Regions from separate parts of the Streptomyces sp. NPDC020801 genome, predicted to be linked through region 3. Evidence: riboswitches for the same ligand, from Rfam matches in the RefSeq annotation. Region 3 holds a riboswitch; each other region holds the start of a gene.
The links. A riboswitch is a leader RNA that binds a small molecule or an ion and turns the genes downstream of it on or off. The one in region 3 is predicted to bind cyclic di-AMP.

Region 1 (3,267 bases), on a different contig from region 3:
GACCCGGCCGGCGCGTACCACGCGACCGGCCGGGCGGATCGGCTGGCCGGTCGTGGCGGGACTGGTGGGTACGGCCGCGTACAGCCGCGTACAGCCGTGTGCCGGCTCTGCTGGCCGCCCTGCACAACTCCGCGGGATCGCCCGGCTACCTCATCACCGTGCCGGATCTGGAACCCGGCGGGCTGCTCCCGGCGGCGCTGCTGATGGCCGGCCTGCTGGCCACCTCGCTGCTCACCTCGACGCGCGCACCCGGGCGGTGGGTACTGCAGAGGGAGCGCGACAGCCTGCGAGCCCGGCGCGCGCGTGAGTGGGGCGGCGTGCACGCGCTTTCGCGCCGGGCGATCGCAGTACGAGCGGTCGCGAACAGGTTCACGCGCGCGCCGGCGGATCATTCGCCACGCCTGCGCGTCCGGCCGTTCGCCGCCACTGGCCGTCAGGCCGGGCGGACCACGCTGTGGATGATCGAGTCGCCGCCGTAGTAGATGGATTCCTCGCGTACGTAGGCGCCGGGCTTCGGGGCGTGGATCATCATGCCGTTGCCGATGTAGATACCGACGTGGCTGATGTCGTCGTAGAAGAAGACGAGGTCGCCGGGCTGGGCGTCGGTCAGGGACACCGTCGTTCCAACGTCCACCTGGTCGTAGGTGGTGCGCGGCAGGGAGACGCCCGCGGCCTTCCAGGCGGCCTGGGTGAGGCCGGAGCAGTCGTAGGAGCCGGGCCCGGTCGCACCCCAGACGTACGGCTTGCCGATCTGCGCGTGGGCGAAGGCGAGCGCTTCCGCGGCCTTGGCGGCGTACGTGGAGCCCGACGAGGAGGTGGAGCTGCCCGAACCCGAGGTCGAGCCGGATCCCGAGGACGAGCCCGAGGCCGAGCCGGAACTCGAGGTCGAACCCGAAGACGCGCTCTGCTGCTTCGCCGCCTGCGCGGCCGCGGCCTGCTGCTTGGCGAGCTCCGCCGCCTTCCGCGCCGCCTCCTCCTGCTTCTGCTTCTCGATCGCCGCGAGGCGTGCCTTCTCCTCCGCCGTCAGCTTGGACAGCAGCTCCCGCGCGGTGGACAGCTTCTTCTGGACGGTGGACTTGGCCGTCTGGAGGTCGTTCTGCGACCGAGTCAGCGTTTCGAGGCTCTTGCCGGCCTCCTGCCGTTTCTTCATGGTCGCGGACTGCTCGGTGACGTAGTCGTCGACCGCGCCCTTCTGGCGCGAGGTCAGCTGGCTCATCAGCTGCGTCTGGTCGAAGTAGTCCTGCGGGGAGTCCGCGAGCAGGAAGGTCGCGGTGTCGGGGGCGGCGGCCCCGGTCCGGTACTGGGCCGCGGCGAACGAACCCAGTTCCTCACGCGCCTTGTTGAGCTTGGCCGTGCTCTTGGCCACGTCGTCGAGCAGGGTGTCGACGCGCTTGCGCTCCTGCGCGGTCTTCTCCTTGGCCGCGTCGTACTTCTCGGTCGCCGACTCGGCCTGGCGGTACAGGTCGTTGACCGTCTTCTGGATCTCTTCGAGGCTCGGCTTGCCGTCGGCGGAGGGGGCGGCGTTGGCGGTCTGGGACAGCAGGGCCACGGAGGTGAGAGCGGCCGTGGCGAGGACGGGGGTACGTATGCCGGCTACGCGCGTACCCGTGGGGCGCGACTTGCGGTGCGACGCCAAGGGAGGCGACTCCTTCCATGTTCCGCCTACCGAGTTAGCTGTCGGGTTCGGGCGGGTGGTTCGGAAGGGTTGCCCTACGGCCCTTTCCCCGGAAGGGAGTTGGGCCGATTCACCCCAAGGTCGGTGGGTCCCCGGCTCCGGTTGCCGCGCGGGCGCGCCGGACTCGGCGGAGGCCGCACGGCCCGGCGACGTTCGCCGGAGGGGGTCGGGCGGCCCGGCGGGAACGCTAGCCAACTCGTGTGGCCCCTGTGAAGGCTGGTGGGCGATATGCCCGATACATTTTCGTTATCTTTGCTCGACGGCAGCGCTGAATGCAGTCAATTCACCGGCCCACCGATTCCACCGGACCCGGACGAAGCGCTGTCCTACAAGGACACGGTCAAGACCCCTGCGCAGATGGTGACCAGAATCATCATTCAGGACTTCATCCCGCCGACGGATACGATCGCATCGATTCCGGGCAGCGGCGCCGAGCTCCCGGCGACGTACATCCACCATTGCCACCTCCTCGAACACGAAGACGACGACCTGATGCGCCCGTGGACGATCGTCGGCCACGGCGGCCACGGCGATGGCCGCCACGGCGATAGCGGCCACGGCCACTGACGGACCGATCGACCCGCGTGTGCCGGTCCGCGCCCGACGAGCCCGGACCGGCACTGACGCCGTGACCCGACCCTCGCCGGACCCGGCGCAGAGTGGGCGGTGATCGAGCGCCGGCTGCCGGTCTCGGACTGCCAGACCGATCAGGAGGCGGGCCGGAGGTCCACCCACGGCGGGAGATCGTCGACGCCATCCACAACGGCGCCACGGGTGGACCCGGTGATGGCACACCGGACCGGCCCCGAACACGCTGGGGAGTTCTCGCCCACCAGGATTTCCGCCTGCTCTGGGTGGGCGAGACCGTTAGGGGGTTGGGCAACAGCATCACCGTGATGGCGTTGCCGCTGATCGCGGTCGTGGTGCTGGACGCCGGCCCCACCGCCATCGGCCTGATCACCGCGGCGGTGTGGCTCCCCTGGCCAAGGAGGTCCTCTTCCGCCTGAGGCCCATGCACCCCGGAAATCACCGTGGTCTGGGCCGACTCCGCCTGCGCCGGCCAACCGATCGAGTGGGCAAGGAAGACCCTGAAGCTGACGATCAACCTCGTATCCCACCCGCTCGGACAGCCCGGTTCATCGTGCTGCCCCGACGCTGGATCGGGGAGCGGTCCCTGTCATGGATCACGCGAGCCCTCAGCAACGTCAGAGACTACGAACGGCTTCCCCAGCGCTCCAAAGCCCACCGTCCGTGGGTGGGCTCACGCCTTTGTGAAGTCGTCGGACGGGGTGAAGCGGACCCAGCGACAGCTCCAGTCGTCGTCTGCCGATGGCTGTGGTGATCCATACCACTCTTCTTCGGGCATGTACCGTCCCCGAGTTCCTTCGTGCCACCCACAGGTGACGCGATACGTGCCCGGCTTGACCCACAGCACCGTACCGACGCCGAGACGATGGTCCAGGTTGAGTTGGACCGGGGGGTTCAACCGGGTCAGGGCGCTCAGTGATGAGTCATTTTCCTGCGGCGTCACGAACGAGCCGATCTCGTTCGCGCCCACTGCCGCCCAGACGACAACAACCTGGCCGCTGCGG
Region 2 (3,267 bases), on a different contig from region 3:
GTGGAGGGCTCCCCAGCCCCCTGGCCCGCCCACATCGCCGGCCATCCCCCGGCCGCGACGCTCACCTTCGTCCTGCTCGACCGCGCCGGACTGCGCGGCGGCGGCTGGGCCGGCGCCTGGTGCATCACCCTGGGAGCCACGGCGTGCGTGGCCGTACTGGTGGCCGTGCGTACGCTGGCCGGGGAGGACCTGGCGCGCCGGGCCGCGCCCTTCCTGGTGGCGGCACCGGCCGCGGTGTGGGTGGGCGCGTCGGCCGACGGCTGGTTCGCGGCCGCGGCCGCCTGGTCCGTCGCGCTGCTCGCCCTGGCGGTGGCGGGGCGGTCGCGCCCGGGAACCCGGGCGGCGGCCGCTTTCGGATCAGGGCTGCTGTTCGGCCTGACCTGCTATCTGTCGTACGGCCTCACGCTGTTCGCGGTGATCGGGGCGGGCGTGGTGCTGCTGGGGCGCGTGCGGGCAGGGGCGCTGTTGCGGGGGCTGCCGCTGCTCCTCGCCGGGCTGGCCGTCGTGCCGGTGCTGTTCTCGCTCGCCGGTTTCAACTGGTGGGAGGCCTACCGGCTGCTGGTCACGCGGTACTACCAGGGGATCGGTGGCATCCGGCCCTACGGCTACTGGGTGTGGGCGAACCTGGCCTGCACCGTGCTGATCACGGGGCCGGCCACGGCGGCCGGCCTGTTCCGGGCAGGCACCGCGACGGTCCGCCACCGCAGGGGAGTCCTGGCCTGGAACACCGGCCCGCGCCCGATCCCCGCGAGCCCGGATGCCGGAGCGAGCCCAAGCCCCACGAGCCCGGATGCATGCCCCAAGACCAACCCCACGACCCCGGATGCAGGCCCGAAGACCAACCCCACGACCCCGGATGCAGGACGGAGGACGAAGCCGGGGCCGAGCCCGGCCGGCGGTCCGGCGACCGCCGAGGCCCGCCTCGGCCTGCTCGTGCTCTGCGCCCTGCTCGCGCTCCTCGCCGCCGACGTTTCCGGCATGAGCAAGGCGGAGACGGAACGCATCTGGCTCCCCTTCGCGATGTGGCTGCTTCCGGCCTGCGCCCTGCTCACCCGCCCCCGGGGCTGGCTGGCCGCCCAGACCCTGCTTGCGCTGCTGCTCAACCACCTGCTGCTGACGGGCTGGTGACACCCGACCCGGAAAGGTCACGAAAACGTATCGGACATTTCGCCCTTCAACCTTCACACGAGGCACACACGTTCGCTAAGTTGACGTCCAGGCCGCACGATTGCCTCCGGCGAGTCCCGTCGGATCGTGCGACCTCCGCCGAGTCCGGTCCGCCCAGCGGCCGGCCGGAGCCGGGGACCCGACCGACATTGGGGTGAATCGGCCCAACCGCCCATCGGCGCAAGGGACGTAGGGCACGCCTTCCGAAGCACCACCCGCCCGAACCCGACAGCTGACCCGGTAGGCGGGCTACGGAAGGAGTGCGTCTTCATTGGCGCCGGAACGACCCTCGCCCGAGGTTGAGCGGCGGATCAACAGCCTCTACGACCAGGCCGAGACCGCCACGGGGAACTACAACGCCACCCGCGCGATGAGCAAGGGCGGGCGTACGAGGCCCGACTCGGCGCTCGGGGGCGCCGCCAGGCGGGCCGATCCGACCCTGGAGAGCGTGGCCAAGCAGTGGTTCGACGTGGCACGTGCCCAGTTGGGGCCGAGCGTGCCCGCCGCACTGCCGCCCGGCCGCCGGCCGAACCCCGCCAACTCCCGGGGTGCGGGGCCGCGGAGGCGCCCCGTGGAGGGTCCGCGGACACCTGGACCGGAGGGGACCGGCCCGTCCCTGCTGGAACTGACCGCCGGCCCCGCGGCTTCGGCTCCCGCCAGACCGGTACCGGAGTTGACCGCCGGAGTGACGGACACGACGGCCACGGCACGGCCCGTACCGGAGTTGACCGCCGGGCCCGCCGCCACCGCGGTGGCCGCCGGGCCGGTCGCGGAACTGCCCGCCGCGCCCCTGGCGGCGCTGCCCGCCGTGCCCGAGCCGCGGACGGAGGCCGCCGGCGCCGCGTCGTCCGCGTCCGCCGCCCGGCCCTGGCAGCCCGCGTTGCGGTCCTCCAAGGACCAGCTGCAGAGCAAGCTCACCCGGGCCCGCGAGCTGCTGTCCGGGCAGGCCGCACCGCACGCCACGCAGCCGCTCGCCGTGGCCGGGGCCCGGCCGGCCGAGCAGGAGTCCTGGCTAGCCTCGGTGAGGGGGCTCCGGCCCGCCGCCGAGGAATCCTGGTCCACCGCCGAGGAATCCTGGACCGCTCCTTCCGAGGGACCGGCGCAGGGGCCGCCGCAGCCCGTCGCATCCCTCGACACGGCCGCCCGCCCGGACGCGACCGCGCTCATGGACACGCCGTCGTCACCGGGCACGTATGCGTCAGCCGGCTCGTACGCCGCACCCGGCGCGTCTCCGGCTTTCGGCACGCCGCTGGCCCTGGGCACGTCACCGTCTCCCGGGACGGCCCCCTCGTTCGACGCCGCCCCCTCCTTCGACGCCGCCCCCTCCTTCGACGCCGCCGCTTCCTTCGCCCCCTCCTACGACGCCGTCCCGTCACTCGGCGCCACCGCGCTGTTCGACTCCGGCCCGACGGGCGGCCGGGGACCGGCCGCGGACGCCGGTGTTCCCCTCGGTGTCCCTGCCGTCGCAACCCCCACCGCGCCCACCGCCCCCGCCCCAGCCGTGGACCTCGGCGCAACAGCCGCCTCGGCCTACGAGAGGAAGGCCGTCAAGGCGCTCGCCTTCGCCCGTGCGCAGATCGGCCGGCCGTGTGTCTGGGGCGCCACCGGACCGGACTCGTACGACTGTTCCAGCCTGGTCCAGACCGCCTGGCGGGTCGCCGGGGTGGCACTGCCACGTACCGCCTACGAGCAGTCCGGCTCCGGCGCCCCGATCCAGCTGGCCGAGCTGCGGCCCGGGGATCTGGTCTTCTTCCACGGCGACGTCAGCCACGTCGGCCTCTACGGCGGCAACGGCACGATGGTCCACGCCCCGAGTCCGGGGGCACCGATACGCGAGGAGTCGATCTTCTTCGCGGGCCCCCAGGCCATCCACAGCGCGATCCGGCCCGCCTGAGGCCCCGTGACCGAAGATTTCGGGGCGGGCACTCGGGCCCGGCACGCCGGCCCGGGTGCCGCGGCCGGCACCCGCCGCGGGCTGGTCGGTGCCGTGCGCCGGGCGCGGGCTGGTCGGTGCCGTGCGCCCAGTGCTGTGGCCGGAAGGGTTTGCCGGAAAGCTCGCGGCGTCCGGTGCGGTGCATCGCAAGGCGGAGCATCGCCCGC
Region 3 (3,267 bases):
AGGCAGTTGGGAGAAGCCGACCCGGGAGACGGTGGGCGCCGCCGTCGTCCGGATCTCGTTGGGCAGGTGGGGTGACGGGTCCGTATTCTCTGATCATGGCCGCCTCCCTCGCATATGCCCTCATCGCCACTGACCTGGACGGAACGCTGCTGCGCGGCGACGACACCCTGTCCGAACGGTCACTCGCCGCGCTCGCGCGGGTGGCGGCGGCCGGTGCCCGGCACCTCGTGGTGACGGGACGGCCGGCGCCGAGGGTGCGGGCGCTGCTCGACGCCCTGGGCACCACCGGGCTCGCGGTGTGCGGCCAGGGCGCGCAGCTCTACGACGCCGGAGCGGGCCGCCTGCTGTGGTCGGTCACCCTGGACCGCGAGCTCGCCGAGACCGCGCTCGGCAAGATCGAGGCCGAGGTGGGGGACGTGTACGCCGCGGTCGACCAGGACGGGGCCGACGGGCTGACGCTCATCGAGCCGGGGTACCTCATGCCGCACCCGACCCTGCCCGCGGTACGGGTCGACCGGCGCGACGACCTGTGGCGCGCGCCGATCAGCAAGGTGCTGCTGCGCCATCCCGCGCTGTCCGACGACGAGTTGGCGTCGGCCGCCCGGAGCGTGGTGGGCTCCCTCGCCACGGTCACCATGTCGGGCCCGGGAACCGTCGAACTCCAGCCGTGCGGCATCACCAAGGCGACCGGGCTGGCGCTGGCCGCCGAGCACTTGGGGCTGGGCAGGGAGAGTGCCCTCGCCTTCGGTGACATGCCCAACGACATCCCCATGTTCCAGTGGGCCGCCCGGGGCGTCGCCATGGCCAACGCCCATCCGGAACTCAAGGCGGTGGCCGACGAGGTCACCTTGTCGAACGAGGACGACGGAATCGCCGTCGTCCTCGAGCGGTTGTTTCCCTAGTGCTGCGACCGGGCGGGCGGTCGAGCGGGCTGTCGGTACGCGCCCGTCGGTACGCGCCCGTCGGTGTGCGCCCAGTACACGCCCGTCCTTACGCGCCTGTCAGTACGCGCCGAAGACGTTGTCGATCGAGCCGTAGCGGGCGGCCGCGTAGTTGCAGGCGGCCGCGATGTTCGCGACCGGGTCGTAGATGTCGAACGACGTGCCGGCCACGTGGTAGGCCCTGAAGGTCGGGTCGATGACCTGGAGCAGGCCCTTGGACGGGATGCCCCGGGCGGCGTTGGAGTCCCAGAGGTTGATGGCCCGCGGGTTGCCGGACGACTCGCGCATCACGTTGCGGTAGATGCCGTTGTAGGTGCCCGGGATGCCCTTCTGCCTCATGATCCCGAGCGACGCCCGGATCCAGCCGTCGAGGTTGTTCGGGTAGGCGACCGTGCCGGCCGCCGGGGCGGAGGTCGTGGGGGCCGCGGAGGCGCTGGTCGCACCGAGGAGCGGAAGCGCGAGGACGGCGGCACCCGTGCCGCTGACGGCCAGGGCGCGGACGAGACGAGCTATACGGGAACGGCGCTGACCGTTTGCAGGCATGGGGAATTCCTCTCCACCGCCTGCGAGGTGAGCTGTCGGGTTCGGGCGGGGAGGTGCCCGGCCGCGCTCCGAAGAGCACGGCTTCACCCCAAGCCGTTCCGGCACGGCGTACGAGTGTGACGTACGACGTCCGGCCCGGCGGCTTACCTGGGTCCCCCGCTCCTGCCGTGAGTGGTTCGGTCGATGGGTTCCCGGGCGGCGGCAGGATTAGGCGTCCGCCCGACGGCCGGGAACGTATGCGAGAGCACATATCCAGAACAAGTGCCTGATTCACACCTCGCCCCAATTGACCTTGATCTGAGGCGTATGAGGTACTTGATCCTTTGCGTCTGCCAAGGGTCAACTGGCGTGCGGCGGAAGGGGAAGCGGGGTGGGTGGGTGAGAGTGGCACTGAAGGGCGGGAGTGACCCAACTCACGGTTTGAACGACCCAAGGGCATTTGCGGCCAAGGGGACTTGGAATCTCAATAGGGGTAAATCGGACCGACCGGTGTCGACGGTGTGGGGCCGAAGTCCGACGGGGCGCGGCGGGGCGCGACGGGGTGCGGGCCGGGAGTGGGCCGAGGCGGGTCGGGGCCGCCGGGAGCAGCCGGGGGTGACCGGGGTGGAGGCGGCGCCGGGGTGGGTCGGGGTGCGCAAGGGTGGCGAGTGGCGGGTGGGTGGAGTCGGCGTGGCGGGCGTCGTGGCGGGCGTCGTGTCGAGTGACGTCGCGGCTCGCTCGTACGCGTGTACCGGCAGGCGTGCGTGCACACGAAGCGAGAGGGTGGGTAGAGAGGGGTAAGTCGATAAATATCTACTCATACGTGGTGATCAAAAACATATCGGGCGTGATCCGATACCGCCCGGCCTGTATCGGTGGGCGCTATCGGTGATCGAAACATGACCGGATACGCTGACTCGAGTGATGGCAGCGACCTATCGACAAACCGTGTAATCGCCAGCAGACACCAGCAGACAGGAGACCCCTCGTGACCGTCGTCGGGCCGTTCGGGCTGAGCGTGCGGGACCAGGCTCTCGAAGCCGATGTCCAGGCCGGATTGGCGGCTGTCGAGGAAGGGTTGCTCGAAGCCACCAAGAGCGAGGTTCCCTTCATCACGGAGGCCGCGCAGCACCTCGTCAAGGCGGGCGGGAAGCGGTTCCGCCCCCTGCTCGTGATGCTCGCGGCGCAGTTCGGGGACCCGTACGCGCCGGGCATCGTGCCGTCGGCCGTGGTCGTGGAGCTGACCCACCTCGCGACCCTCTACCACGACGACGTCATGGACGAGGCCGCCGTGCGGCGCGGGGTGGCCAGCGCGAACACCCGCTGGGGGAACTCGGTGGCGGTCCTGACCGGCGACTTCCTGTTCGCCCGGGCCTCGCAGATTCTCGCCGACCTCGGTCCCGAGGCGGTGCGGGTGCAGGCCGTGGCCTTCGAGCGGCTGGTCACCGGGCAGATCCTGGAGACGGCGGGCCCGCAGGACGGCCGGGACCCCGTCGACCACTACCTGGACGTGCTGGGCGGCAAGACGGGGTCGCTGGTGGCCGTGTCGTGCCGGTTCGGGGCGATGATGTCCGGGGCCGACGAGACGGTCGTGGACGTGCTGACGCAGTACGGCGAGCGGCTGGGCGTCGCCTTCCAGCTGGCGGACGACGTGCTGGACATCGCCTCCGACTCGCACGAGTCCGGGAAGACCCCGGGGACGGATCTGCGCGAGGGCATCGCGACACTTCCGGTGCTGCGGCTGCGTGAGCGCGCGGCGAGGCTGGGGCTGGCCGAGGACCTCGCGCTGTGCGAGCTGCTGGAC

Region 1: it holds a riboswitch for cyclic di-AMP, as region 3 does, so the genes downstream of both, ACH4UM_RS34895 (NlpC/P60 family protein) here and ACH4UM_RS00545 (transglycosylase SLT domain-containing protein) in region 3, are expected to answer to the same signal.
Region 2: it holds a riboswitch for cyclic di-AMP, as region 3 does, so the genes downstream of both, ACH4UM_RS32335 (NlpC/P60 family protein) here and ACH4UM_RS00545 (transglycosylase SLT domain-containing protein) in region 3, are expected to answer to the same signal.

What each region holds. Positions count from the first base shown of each region.
Region 1 covers NZ_JBIRST010000024.1:77,786-81,052, forward strand. Annotated here, with positions in the region: gene ACH4UM_RS34890 (hypothetical protein) at 99-479, shown strand; gene ACH4UM_RS34895 (NlpC/P60 family protein) at 434-1,636, opposite strand; cyclic di-AMP (ydaO/yuaA leader) riboswitch at 1,645-1,815, opposite strand; gene ACH4UM_RS34900 (hypothetical protein) at 1,904-2,242, shown strand; gene ACH4UM_RS34905 (hypothetical protein) at 2,551-2,682, shown strand; gene ACH4UM_RS34910 (hypothetical protein) at 2,937-3,267, opposite strand, start outside.
Region 2 covers NZ_JBIRST010000020.1:108,926-112,192, forward strand. Annotated here, with positions in the region: gene ACH4UM_RS32330 (hypothetical protein) at 1-1,128, shown strand, start outside; cyclic di-AMP (ydaO/yuaA leader) riboswitch at 1,255-1,430, shown strand; gene ACH4UM_RS32335 (NlpC/P60 family protein) at 1,439-3,061, shown strand.
Region 3 covers NZ_JBIRST010000001.1:115,467-118,733, forward strand. Annotated here, with positions in the region: gene ACH4UM_RS00540 (HAD family hydrolase) at 96-902, shown strand; gene ACH4UM_RS00545 (transglycosylase SLT domain-containing protein) at 1,002-1,484, opposite strand; cyclic di-AMP (ydaO/yuaA leader) riboswitch at 1,489-1,676, opposite strand; gene ACH4UM_RS00550 (polyprenyl synthetase family protein) at 2,452-3,267, shown strand, end outside.